DNA from 3 places in the Streptomyces sp. NPDC003720 genome. Region 2 is predicted to be linked to each of the others. Evidence: riboswitches for the same ligand, from Rfam matches in the RefSeq annotation. Region 2 holds a riboswitch; each other region holds the start of a gene.
The links. Region 2 has a riboswitch for thiamine pyrophosphate ahead of thiO (glycine oxidase ThiO). Riboswitches for the same ligand answer to the same signal wherever they lie in the genome.

Region 1 (3,812 bases), on a different contig from region 2:
TGGAACTCCCCGACGACGACCACACCATCCGGATGATCAGTTGCGGCCACCCCCCGCCGCTGCTGCTCAGCCCGACCAGCGCCCTCACGGTCCCGAGCCTGCACCCCGCGCCGCCACTCGGGACCACGGAGACGGGACCGGAGGCCTACGCCATCGACACGGCCTCCTTCGAGCCCGGCGACACACTCCTGCTCTACACCGACGGGGTCATCGAGGCCCGCGACCGTGACGGCCGCTTCTACCCCCTGGAGACGCGCGTCGCCCGGTGGAACACGAGCGGCCCCGAGTCGCTGCTCCACCACATCCACCGCGATCTGCTCTCCCACACCCGCGGCCGCCTCAACGACGACGCCGCCCTCGTCGCCCTCCACCGCCACTCGGACCGCCAGGCACACCGCCGCCACGGCCGCGTCATCCACTCGAGCGGCTTCGGCCACACCCCGTGAGGGGTCGCGCCCGGCGAGAAGCCCGTCGTCACCGGGCCCTGTCGCCAGGGCCGGCCACCGACGACGGCCCCGGCCGGCGACGGCCCCGGGTCACCCGATTGGATCTGCGACACTGGTACCACCATGCCCAAGCCCGGAGAACTCACTTTCGTCGCCCCCCGCGGAGCCAAGAAGCCGCCGCGGCATCTCGCTGATCTCACGCCCGCCGAGCGCAAGGACGCCGTGGCCGAGATCGGTGAGAAGCCGTTCCGTGCCAAGCAGCTTTCGCAGCACTACTTCGCGCGGTACGCGCACGACCCGGCGGAGTGGACGGACATCCCCGCCGCCGCGCGCGGCAGGCTGCAGGAGGCGCTGCTGCCCGAGCTGATGACCGTCGTGCGGCATCTGTCGACCGACCAGGGGACGACCCGCAAGACGCTGTGGCGGCTGTTCGACGGCACGCTCGTGGAGTCCGTGCTGATGCGGTACCCGGACCGGGTCACCATGTGCATCAGCTCGCAGGCCGGGTGCGGGATGAACTGCCCGTTCTGCGCGACCGGGCAGGCCGGTCTGGACCGGAACCTGTCCACCGCGGAGATCGTGCACCAGATCGTGGACGGGATGCGGGCGCTGCGGGACGGAGAGGTGCCCGGCGGGCCGGCGCGGCTGTCCAACATCGTCTTCATGGGGATGGGCGAGCCGCTCGCCAACTACAAGCGGGTCGTGGGCGCCGTCCGGGCGCTGACCGACCCCGCTCCCGACGGGCTCGGGCTGTCGCAGCGCGGCATCACCGTGTCGACGGTCGGGCTGGTCCCGGCCATCCACCGGTTCTCCGACGAGGGCTTCAAGTGCCGGCTCGCGATCTCCCTGCACGCCCCCGACGACGAGCTGCGCGACACCCTCGTCCCCGTGAACACGCGGTGGAAGGTGCGTGAGGTGCTGGACGCCGGGTTCGAGTACGCCGAGAAGACCGGGCGCCGGCTGTCCATCGAGTACGCGCTGATCCGGGACATCAACGACCAGGCCTGGCGCGGCGACCGGCTCGGCCGGCTGCTGCGGGGCAAGCCCGTCCACGTCAACCTCATCCCGCTGAACCCGACGCCGGGCTCGAAGTGGACCGCCTCGCGGCCCCAGGACGAGAAGGCGTTCGTGGAGGCCATCGCGGCCCATGGTGTACCGGTCACGGTCCGGGACACCCGGGGGCAGGAGATCGACGGGGCCTGTGGTCAGCTCGCGGCCACCGAGCGATAATCTGGCCACGTCGAAACATCTGCATATTCCGACAGGGGAGCGCCACAGCGCTGAGAGTGCGGCAACCGGGCCGCAGACCCTCTGAACCTCGCCCAGGTCATTCTGGGTAGGAAGTTCGGTCTTCACTCGAGCTGTTGCGCCCTGCCCGGGACTCCCTCGCGGAGCCCGGGCAGGGCCGCGTCTCTTCCTGGCCAACCCCAGGAGGACATCCAGTGCACAACAAGACCCTCGTGGCCGCGGCCGCCGGGCTCGGCCTCCTCGCCCTGCCCGTGCTGACCGGGTGCGGCTCGGGCGACGCCAAGGGCTCCGCCGCGGACTCCAGGACCGTGACCCTCGTCAGCCACGACTCGTGGCTCGTGTCGAAGAGCGTCATGAAGGACTTCGAGCGGAAGTCCGGGTACAAGGTCAAGGTACTCAAGAGCGGCGACGCCGGGCAGGCCGTCAACAAGGCGCTGCTGACCAAGGACAACCCGCAGGGCGACGTCTTCTTCGGCGTCGACAACACCCTGCTCTCCCGCGCCCTCGACAACGGCCTCTTCCAGTCCTACCAGCCGAAGGACGCCGGGAAGGTGCTGCCCCAGTACCGCGTCGACCAGGGCAAGCACCGCGTCACGCCCGTCGACACCGGTGACATCTGCGTCAACTACGACAAGGCCTACTTCAGCGAGCACGGGCTGACCCCGCCGCAGTCCTTCGCCGACCTGGCCGAGCCCGAGTACAAGAACCTCCTCGTCACCGAGAACGCCGCCACCTCCTCGCCGGGCCTCGGCTTCCTGCTGGGCAGCGCCGCGAAGTTCGGCGACGACCACTGGCAGGACTACTGGAAGAAGCTGAAGGCCAACGGCGTCAAGGTCGTCGACGGCTGGGAGCAGGCCTACTACCAGGAGTTCTCCGGGTCGTCGGAGGGCCGGAAGGCCGGCGGCGACCGGCCGCTGGTGGTGTCGTACGCCTCCTCGCCGCCCGCCGAGGTCATCTACGCGAAGAAGCGGCCCAGTACCGCCCCCACCGGGGTGTCCCAGGGCACCTGCTTCCGGCAGACCGAGTACGCGGGCCTGCTGAGCAACGCGAAGAACACCAAGGGCGGCAAGGCGTTCCTGGACTTCCTGCTCACCAAGGAGTTCCAGGAGGACATGCCGCTCAACATGTTCGTCTACCCGGTACGCGAGGGCGCGGCGGTGCCGCCGGACTTCGCGAAGTACGGGCCGCAGGCCAAGGACCCCGAGACCATGGCCCCCGGCACCATCGCCGCCAACCGTGACAGCTGGGTCAAGTCGTGGACGTCGCTCGTACTGAGGTAGCGGCGCGCAAGGGCACCGCGCGCGGGAGCGCGGCGCGGCTGGGGCTGATGGCCCTGCCCGTCGCGTTCTTCGCCGTGTTCTTCGCCTGGCCCGTCGCCGCGATCGTGTCGCGCGGGCTCAAGGCGGACGGCGTCTGGCAGTTCGGACGGATCGCGGACGTCGTCACCCAGCCGGACATCCGGCACGTGCTGTGGTTCACCACGTGGCAGGCGCTCGCCTCCACCGCGCTGACCCTGCTGCTCGCCCTGCCCGCCGCCCATGTCTTCGCCCGCCTCGACTTTCCCGGCAAGCAGCTGCTCCGGGCCGTCGTCACGGTCCCGTTCGTGCTGCCGACCGTCGTCGTCGGCACGGCGTTCCTCGCGCTCGTCGGACACGGCGGCCTGCTCGACGACCTGTGGGGCGTACGGCTGGACACCACCGTGTGGGCGATCCTGCTGGCGCACGTCTTCTTCAACTACGCGGTCGTCGTACGGACCGTCGGCGGGCTCTGGGCCCAGCTCGACCCCCGGCAGGAGCAGGCCGCGCGGATGCTGGGCGCCTCCCCGCTGACGGCGTGGCGGAAGGTGACCCTGCCGGCCCTCGCGCCCGCCGTTGCCGCCGCCGCGCTGATGATCTTCCTGTTCACCTTCACCTCCTTCGGTGTGGTGCAGATCCTCGGCGGCCCCACGTTCTCCACCCTGGAGGTGGAGATCTACCGGCAGACCTCGGAGCTGTTCGACCTCTCCACGGCGGCCGTCCTGACCCTCGTGCAGTTCGTGGCGGTGGGCGCGATCCTCGCCGTGCACGCCTGGACGGTACGGCGGCGCGAGAGCGCCCTGCGCCTGGTCGACCCGAAGGT
Region 2 (3,812 bases):
GGCGCGGCCCCGGGCGGGGGAGGAGGCCTCGGCGAAGTGCCTGCGCGGGATCCGGCCCGCCAGCCGGGCCAGCCGTCCCGCCTCCACCGCGTGCCGCATCGCCGCGGCCATCGTCTCGGGCCGCTGGGCGCGGGTCACGGCGGAGGCGAGCATCACACCGGCGCAGCCCAGCTCCATCGCCAGCGCGACGTCCGAGGCCGTACCGGCGCCCGCGTCCAGGATCACCGGCACGCGCGCGTGCTCCACGATGAGCTGGAAGTTGTGCGGGTTGCGGATGCCCAGCCCGGAGCCGATCGGGGAGCCGAGCGGCATCACCGCCGCACAGCCCACGTCCTCCAGCTTCCGCGCGAGCACCGGATCGTCGTTGGTGTACGGCAGCACCGTGAACCCGTCGTCGACCAGCGTCTCCGCCGCCTCCAGCAGTTCCACCGGGTCCGGCAGCAGGGTGCGCTCGTCGGCGATGACCTCCAGCTTCACCAGGTCGGTGCCCAGCGCCTCGCGCGCCAGCCGCGCCGTCAGCACGGCCTCCCCGGCGGTGAAGCAGCCCGCGGTGTTCGGCAGCACCCGGATGCCCAGCCGCTCCAGCACCGACAGCACCGAGCCGTGCACCCCGGGATCGACCCGCCGCATCGCCACCGTGGTCAGCTCCGTGCCGGAGGCGACCAGCGCGCGCTCCAGCACGTCCAGGCTGGGCGCGCCGCCGGTGCCCATGATCAGCCGGGACCCGAGGGGCACCCCGCCCACCACGAAGGGATCGTCGGTCATGGTCAGCCTCCCTGCACGGCGGTCAGGACCTCGACACGGTCGCCGTCGAGGAGCGTGGTGGCCGCCCACCGCGCGCGCGGTACGACGGTCTCGTTGACGGCCGCGGCCACCCCGGAGGGCGCCGCGGTCAGGGTCCGCACCAGCGCGTCCAGCGCGGTGCCCGGGGCGATCTCCCGGCGTTCTCCGTTGACCGAGACGCGGATGTTCATACGGGCTGCTCCACGAGTGCGGCGCCGAAGCGCTCCGGGGTGAACGGACGGGCCGCCTCCGGCAGCTCGCCGCCGGCCAGCAGCTCGGCCATGACGTCCCCGGTGACCGGCGTGAGCAGCACACCGTTGCGGTAGTGCCCGGTGGCCAGCAGCAGCCCGTCGAGCCCGGACGGGCCGAGCAGCGGGGCGTTGTCCGGGGAGCCGGGGCGCAGACCCGCCCGGGTCTCGGTGAGGGGCAGCTCGGTGATCCCCGGGACCAGCTCGTGGGCGTCGCGCAGCAGCTCGTAGACGCCCCCCGCGGTCACCGTGGTGTCCCAGCCCAGCTCCTCGCTGGTCGCGCCGACGACCAGCTCGCCGTTCTCCCGGGGCACCAGGTAGACCTGGCTGCCGCGCACCACGGCCCGCACGGTGCGGCTCAGGAACGGCGCGTACCGCCGGGGCACGGTCAGCCGCAGCACCTGTCCCTTCACCGGCCGCACCGGGGGCAGCAGGTCCTGCGGGACGCCCGCGAGCCGCCCGCTGAGGCTGCCGCCCGCGAGCACCACCCGTCCCGCGCCCAGCCGGGCGCCGTCCGCGGCGGTGACGCCGGTGGCCCGGCTCCCGGCGACGTCGAGCCGCTCGGCCCAGCACCGGTGGAACACCACCCCGGCCCGCTCGCACGCCGCCACCAGGGCGGACGCCAGCCGTCTGGGATCGATTTGGTGGTCGCCGTCGACCCGCAGTCCGCCCCGCACCCCGGGCGCGAGCATCGGTTCGAGGCGCCGGCACTCCCGCCCCGACAGCCACACCGAGTCCAGTCCCGAGCGCCGCTGCAGCGCGTGCAGCTCCCGCAGATGGGCGCGGTCGTCGGAGTCGAGCGCCACCGCGAGCGTCCCGCAGCGCCGGTAACCCAGGTCATGGCCGGTCAAGTCGGTCAGCTCGGCCGCGAAGTCCGGGTAGCGGCGGGCCGATTCCAGGTTGAGGGCGAGCAGTCTCTCCTCGCCGTAGTGCAGTTCGGTGACCGCGGCCAGCATCCCCGCCGCGACCCGCGCGGCCCCGCCGCCGGGCTCGGGGTCCACCACGGCCGTGGCGAGCCCGCGCTGCGCGGCTCGCCAGGCCGTGACCAGGCCGATGATCCCGCCCCCGATGACGAGGACGTCGGACGTACGTGACGGCATGGGCGTCCAGCCCCTCCCTTCGCCGGCATGACCCGGATCAGGTTCGTACGGTCGGAGGCCGCCAGCCTCCCTCTCAGCCCGGTGCGTCCGGGCTCCCGCGAGTGCTTGTACGGTGGCCACCCTAGCCTTCGGCCCCCCGACCCCGTAAGGAGCCCCGCCCCATGGCCCCCTCGCTCGACGGACTCGTCCTCGCCCCCGTCGCGGACCAGGCTCCGGGCCAAGTGGGTACGCGCACCCGCTTCGCCTACCACGAGGAGAACGGCGAGATATGGGCCGAGTACGCGGGCGGCGACGTGGTGCGCGGCCACCTGGTCGGCACCCGGGAGGGCGACCGGCTGGACTTCCGGTACGTCCAGCTCAAGCAGGACGGGACCACCTCCTCGGGGCACTGCGAGTCGACGGTCGTCGAACTGCCGGACGGCCGGGTGCGGCTGGAGGAGACCTGGGAGTGGGAGTCGCAGGAGGGCGCCGGGACCAGCGTGGTGGAGCAGGTCGCCGAGCACGCCCGCTGACTGACGCTCCGTCAGTTGTCTAAGGTGATCGGGTGAGCGAGCAGACAGCACAGCAGGGCACGCCGGAACGGCGCGTGGTGGTCGCCGGCGCGGGCATGGCCGGGGTGCAGACCGCGGTGGCCCTGCGGGAACAGGGCTTCACGGGCGCCGTCACCCTGATCGGCGCCGAGCCCCACCAGCCCTACGACCGGCCGCCGCTGTCCAAGGCCGTGCTCCTCGGCACGGCCGAGGGCTCCGCCTTCGACGTGGACTTCGAGTCCCTCGGCATCGAACTCAGGCTCGGCTGCGAGGTGCTGGGCGTGCGCCCCGCCGACCACGAACTGGACACCGAGGCCGGGCCCGTGCCGTACGACGTCCTGGTCCTCGCCACCGGCGCCGAACCGGTCACGCTGCCCGGCACCGAGGGCGTGCCCGGCGTGCACCTGCTGCGCACCCTGGACGACGCCGAGCGGCTGCGGCCGGTGCTGGCCCGGCAGCACGACATCGTGGTCGTCGGCGCCGGCTGGATCGGCGCCGAGTTCGCCACCGCCGCCCGCGAGGCCGGCTGCGCCGTGACCGTCGTGGAGGCCGCCGACCGGCCGCTCGCCGGTGCGCTGCCCGCCGAGGTGGCCGCGCCCATGGCCTCCTGGTACGCCGACAGCGGAGCCGTACTGCGCACCGGCGCGCGCGTGGCGGGCGTGGAGCCCGGCGCGGTGCTGCTGGACGACGGCACCCGGCTGCCCGCCGGCGCCGTCGTGGTCGGCATCGGCGCCCGCCCCGCCACCGGCTGGCTGGCCGGCTCCGGCGTCGAGCTGGGCGAGCACGGCGAGGTGCTGGCCGACGAGCGGCTGCGCGCCTCCGCCGAGGACGTGTACGCCGTCGGCGACTGCGCCTCCTTCCCGTCCGCCCGCTACGGCGCGCGGCTGCTGGTCCACCACTGGGACAACGCCCTCCAGGGGCCGCGCACGGTCGCCGCGAACATCCTCGGCGATATCCCCGCGGTCTACGACCCGGTGCCGTACTTCTGGTCGGAGCAGTTCGGCCGGTTCGTGCAGTACGCGGGCCACCACGCCGCCGCCGACCGCATGGTGTGGCGCGGCGGGCCGGAGGGACCGGCCTGGTCCGTCTGCTGGCTGCGCGAGGACCGGCTGGTGGCCCTGCTGGCCGTGGGCCGGCCCCGCGACCTGGCC
Region 3 (3,812 bases), on a different contig from region 2:
GTGTGCCGGCCTGCTGCCCCGCTCAGCGCTTCCGACGTCGCCCCCGGCCGCCGCGTGCCGGGGCGGGCAGCGCCCCGGAGCCCGCACCACCGGCCGGCCCGGTCCGGTCGGCCGACACCACGAGGGCGGCGAGGGCGGTGGTGACCGGGACCGAGGCCACCAGCCCGATCGAACCCACCAGCGTGCGCACGATCTCCTCGGCGACCAGCTCGCTGTTGGCCACCGTGCCCACGCTGCTCTGCGCGATCGAGAACAGCAGGAGCAGCGGCAGCGCGGCACCGGCGTAGGCCAGGACGAGGGTGTTGACGACCGAGGCGATGTGGTCGCGGCCAATCCGGATGCCCGCCCGGTACAGCTCACGCCAGCCCATCGCCGGGTTCGCCTCGTGGAGTTCCCAGACCGCGGACGTCTGGGTCACCGTCACATCGTCCAGGACACCCAGCGAACCGATGATGACCCCGGCCAGCAGCAGACCGCTCATGTCTATCGACGGGAACAGGCCGTGGATCAGTCCGGTGCTGTCGTCCGTGTTGCCGGTCAGCGCGGCCCAGTCGATGAACCCGGAGCCGAGCACGCCGATGAGCAGCAAGGAGGCAAGGGTGCCGAGCACCGCGACCGACGTACGCGCCGAAAGGCCATGGCACATGTAGAGCGCGATGAGCATGATGGCGCTCGACCCGACGACCGCCACCACGAGCGGATTCGATCCCTGCAGGATCGCGGGCAGGATGAAGAACGTCAGCACCATGAAGCTCACGGCCAGCGCGACCAGGGCCATGACCCCGCGCAGCCGGCCCACCACCACGACGGCGAGCGCGAAGACGCCCGCCAGCAGCGCCATGGGGAGCTTGCGGTTCACATCGGTCACCGAGTACTGCAGGTCCTTCGGCGCCGAGGGCTCGTAGGCGACCACGACCTTCTCGCCCTGGTGCAACTGCCGTGACTGGTCCGGCTGCACGATCTCGGTGAAGGTCCGGCCTTGGTCCTTGCCGGTGTCGACCCGGATCGTCGCCTTCCTGCAGGTGCCGTTGGCCTCGTGCTGGGCCGAGCCGTCCCCTGGTGCGGAGCTACCGCCCGCCGCCGTACCGCCCGAGGCGGTGGCCGACTTGCAGCTCAGCTCGGTCACCTGGGTGACCGTGGCCTGCTGCGTCTGCCTGTCGAAGCCGACACCGGTGCGCTCGTGCGGCGGCGCTCCTCCGGGCCACAGAATCACCAGGCCCACCACGACGGCGGCGGTGAACGGGACGAGGATCGCCGCGATCACCTTGCGCAGGTGCTTCGAAACAGGCGCGGCTGGTCCGTGGTTGTGACTATGACCGTGTGAGTGGCCATGGCCATGGCCTGGTTCGGAGCCGCCCTGGCGCGGCGGCTCGGAGGGCGGGTACGGGTGCTGCTCCGTCGTGGTCACCGCCCGATCATCGCAAGAACGACGGGGGCCCACTGTTCACCGCGCCCGAACTGACGCTAGCGTGGAGGCACCTTTGCACACGCGGGAGCTCGGAGCACCGGGCTGAGAGGGCGCTGACCTCCGTATACGCGATGTTTCACGTGGAACGCCGTTCCCCGGGAGACATCCGGAAACGGAAGCCGCTGCGTCGACCGCCGAACCTGTTACCGGGTAATGCCGGCGTAGGGAGTAGGTCTCATGACCAACAAGGACGCACGCACGCCTGCCTCCGTTCAGGGCGAGAAGTCCCCGGAGGCCGGACAGTCCGTCGGCTGGCACAAGGCGTACATCGAGGGTTCACGCCCCGACCTGCGCGTGCCGGTTCGTCAGGTGCACCTCACCAACGGGCAGTCGGTCACGCTGTACGACACCTCGGGCCCGTACACCGATCCACTCGTCGGCACCGATGTCCGCCGGGGCTTGTCGCCGCTGCGGGAGAACTGGATCACCGCCCGCGGTGACACCGAGGAGTACGCGGGCCGTCCCGTCCGCCCCGAGGACGACGGAATCAAGCACACCTCGCCGCGCGGCGGACTGCGCAACCTGGACGCGGTGTTCCCCGGGCGCCCACGGCAGCCGCGCCGCGGCCGCGAGGGTCAGGCGGTCACCCAGCTCGCGTACGCGCGCCGAGGCGAGATCACGCCGGAGATGGAATACGTGGCCATCCGGGAGAACGTCTCTCCCGAAGTGGTCCGTGAGGAGATCGCGGCGGGCCGCGCGGTGCTGCCGGCCAACGTCAACCACCCGGAGATCGAGCCGATGATCATCGGCAAGCGCTTCCTGGTGAAGGTGAACGCCAACATCGGCAACTCCGCGGTCACCTCCTCCATCGAGGAGGAGGTCGAGAAGATGACCTGGGCGACGCGCTGGGGCGCCGACACGGTCATGGACCTCTCCACCGGCCGCAACATCCACACCACCCGCGAGTGGGTGCTGCGCAACTCCCCCGTCCCCATCGGCACCGTTCCGCTCTACCAGGCACTGGAGAAGGTCGACGGCAAGGCCGAGGAACTGACCTGGGAGATCTACAAGGACACCGTCATCGAACAGGCCGAGCAGGGCGTGGACTACATGACCGTCCACGCCGGCGTGCGCCTGCCGTATGTGCCGCTCACCGCCAACCGCAAGACGGGCATCGTGTCGCGGGGCGGCTCGATCATGGCGGCGTGGTGCCTGGCGCACCACAAGGAGTCGTTCCTCTACGAGAACTTCGAGGAGCTCTGCGAGATCCTTGCCGCGTACGACGTCACGTACTCGCTGGGCGACGGGCTGCGGCCCGGCTCGATCGCGGACGCCAACGACGAGGCGCAGTTCGCGGAGTTGCGCACGCTCGGGGAACTCAACCGGATCGCCAAGCGTTTCAACGTACAGACCATGATCGAGGGCCCGGGCCATGTCCCGATGCACAAGATCAAGGAGAACATCGACCTTCAGCAGGAGATCTGCGATGAAGCTCCGTTCTATACGCTCGGCCCGCTGACCACGGACATCGCGCCGGCCTACGACCACATCACCTCCGGCATCGGCGCCGCGATGATCGCCTGGTGGGGCACGGCGATGCTCTGCTACGTCACGCCCAAGGAGCACCTGGGCCTGCCCAACCGTGACGACGTGAAGACCGGGGTCATCACCTACAAGATCGCCGCCCATGCGGCGGACCTCGCCAAGGGGCACCCGGGCGCTCAGGAGTGGGACGACGCGCTGTCCGACGCCCGCTTCGAGTTCCGGTGGGAGGACCAGTTCAATCTCGCCCTGGACCCGGACACGGCACGGGAGTTCCACGACGAGACCCTGCCGGCCGAACCCGCCAAGACGGCCCACTTCTGCTCCATGTGCGGGCCGAAGTTCTGCAGCATGAAGATCTCCCAGGACATCCGCCGGGAACACGGCGGCACCCGGGCCGAGGTCGAGGAGGGCATACCTCAGAAGTCGAAGGAGTTCGCGGCGTCGGGCAACCGGGTGTACCTGCCGATCGCCGACTGATCCGGCCGCGACGGGCGCCGGCCAGGGTCCGGCCGGCGCCCCGTGGCGGGGCGCGGGCCGGCTATTCCGGCTGGTGCTCCGGGCCGCCGAAGTCGGGACTGGTGTAGTCGGGGCTGCTGAAGCTCGGACGGCCGGAGACGGAGCCGTCGTCCGGGCTGCTGAAGCCGGGGCGGCCGTAGCCGAGACGCGGCATGCGGTTCGTCGGAGCGGCGGGCGCGGTGCGGTGCAGCGGCTCCGTACCGGGCTGCGCCAGGGCGTCCCGCAGGAACGGCAGGACACCGCGTTCCAGCAGGGCTTCCCGCCAGGCCTCTCTGGCCCTGCTCACCTCCGCGTCGGCCGCGTCATGGGCTCCGGCTTCCGCGGCCGCACTGTTGCGCAGGGC

Region 1: another riboswitch for thiamine pyrophosphate. It lies ahead of ACFYU0_RS28595 (thiamine ABC transporter substrate binding subunit); the one in region 2 lies ahead of thiO (glycine oxidase ThiO).
Region 3: another riboswitch for thiamine pyrophosphate. It lies ahead of thiC (phosphomethylpyrimidine synthase ThiC); the one in region 2 lies ahead of thiO (glycine oxidase ThiO).

The regions. Positions count from the first base shown of each region.
Region 1 covers NZ_JBIANZ010000011.1:105,128-108,939, reverse strand. Annotated here, with positions in the region: gene ACFYU0_RS28605 (PP2C family protein-serine/threonine phosphatase) at 1-446, shown strand, start outside; gene rlmN (23S rRNA (adenine(2503)-C(2))-methyltransferase RlmN) at 570-1,676, shown strand; TPP riboswitch at 1,700-1,807, shown strand; gene ACFYU0_RS28595 (thiamine ABC transporter substrate binding subunit) at 1,889-2,974, shown strand; gene ACFYU0_RS28590 (ABC transporter permease) at 3,022-3,812, shown strand, end outside.
Region 2 covers NZ_JBIANZ010000009.1:40,817-44,628, forward strand. Annotated here, with positions in the region: gene ACFYU0_RS24540 (thiazole synthase) at 1-765, opposite strand, end outside; gene thiS (sulfur carrier protein ThiS) at 768-968, opposite strand; gene thiO (glycine oxidase ThiO) at 971-2,131, opposite strand; TPP riboswitch at 2,129-2,240, opposite strand; gene ACFYU0_RS24555 (hypothetical protein) at 2,293-2,643, shown strand; gene ACFYU0_RS24560 (NAD(P)/FAD-dependent oxidoreductase) at 2,676-3,812, shown strand, end outside.
Region 3 covers NZ_JBIANZ010000004.1:118,403-122,214, reverse strand. Annotated here, with positions in the region: gene ACFYU0_RS12390 (YibE/F family protein) at 23-1,408, opposite strand; TPP riboswitch at 1,480-1,653, shown strand; gene thiC (phosphomethylpyrimidine synthase ThiC) at 1,646-3,430, shown strand; gene ACFYU0_RS12380 (hypothetical protein) at 3,492-3,812, opposite strand, start outside.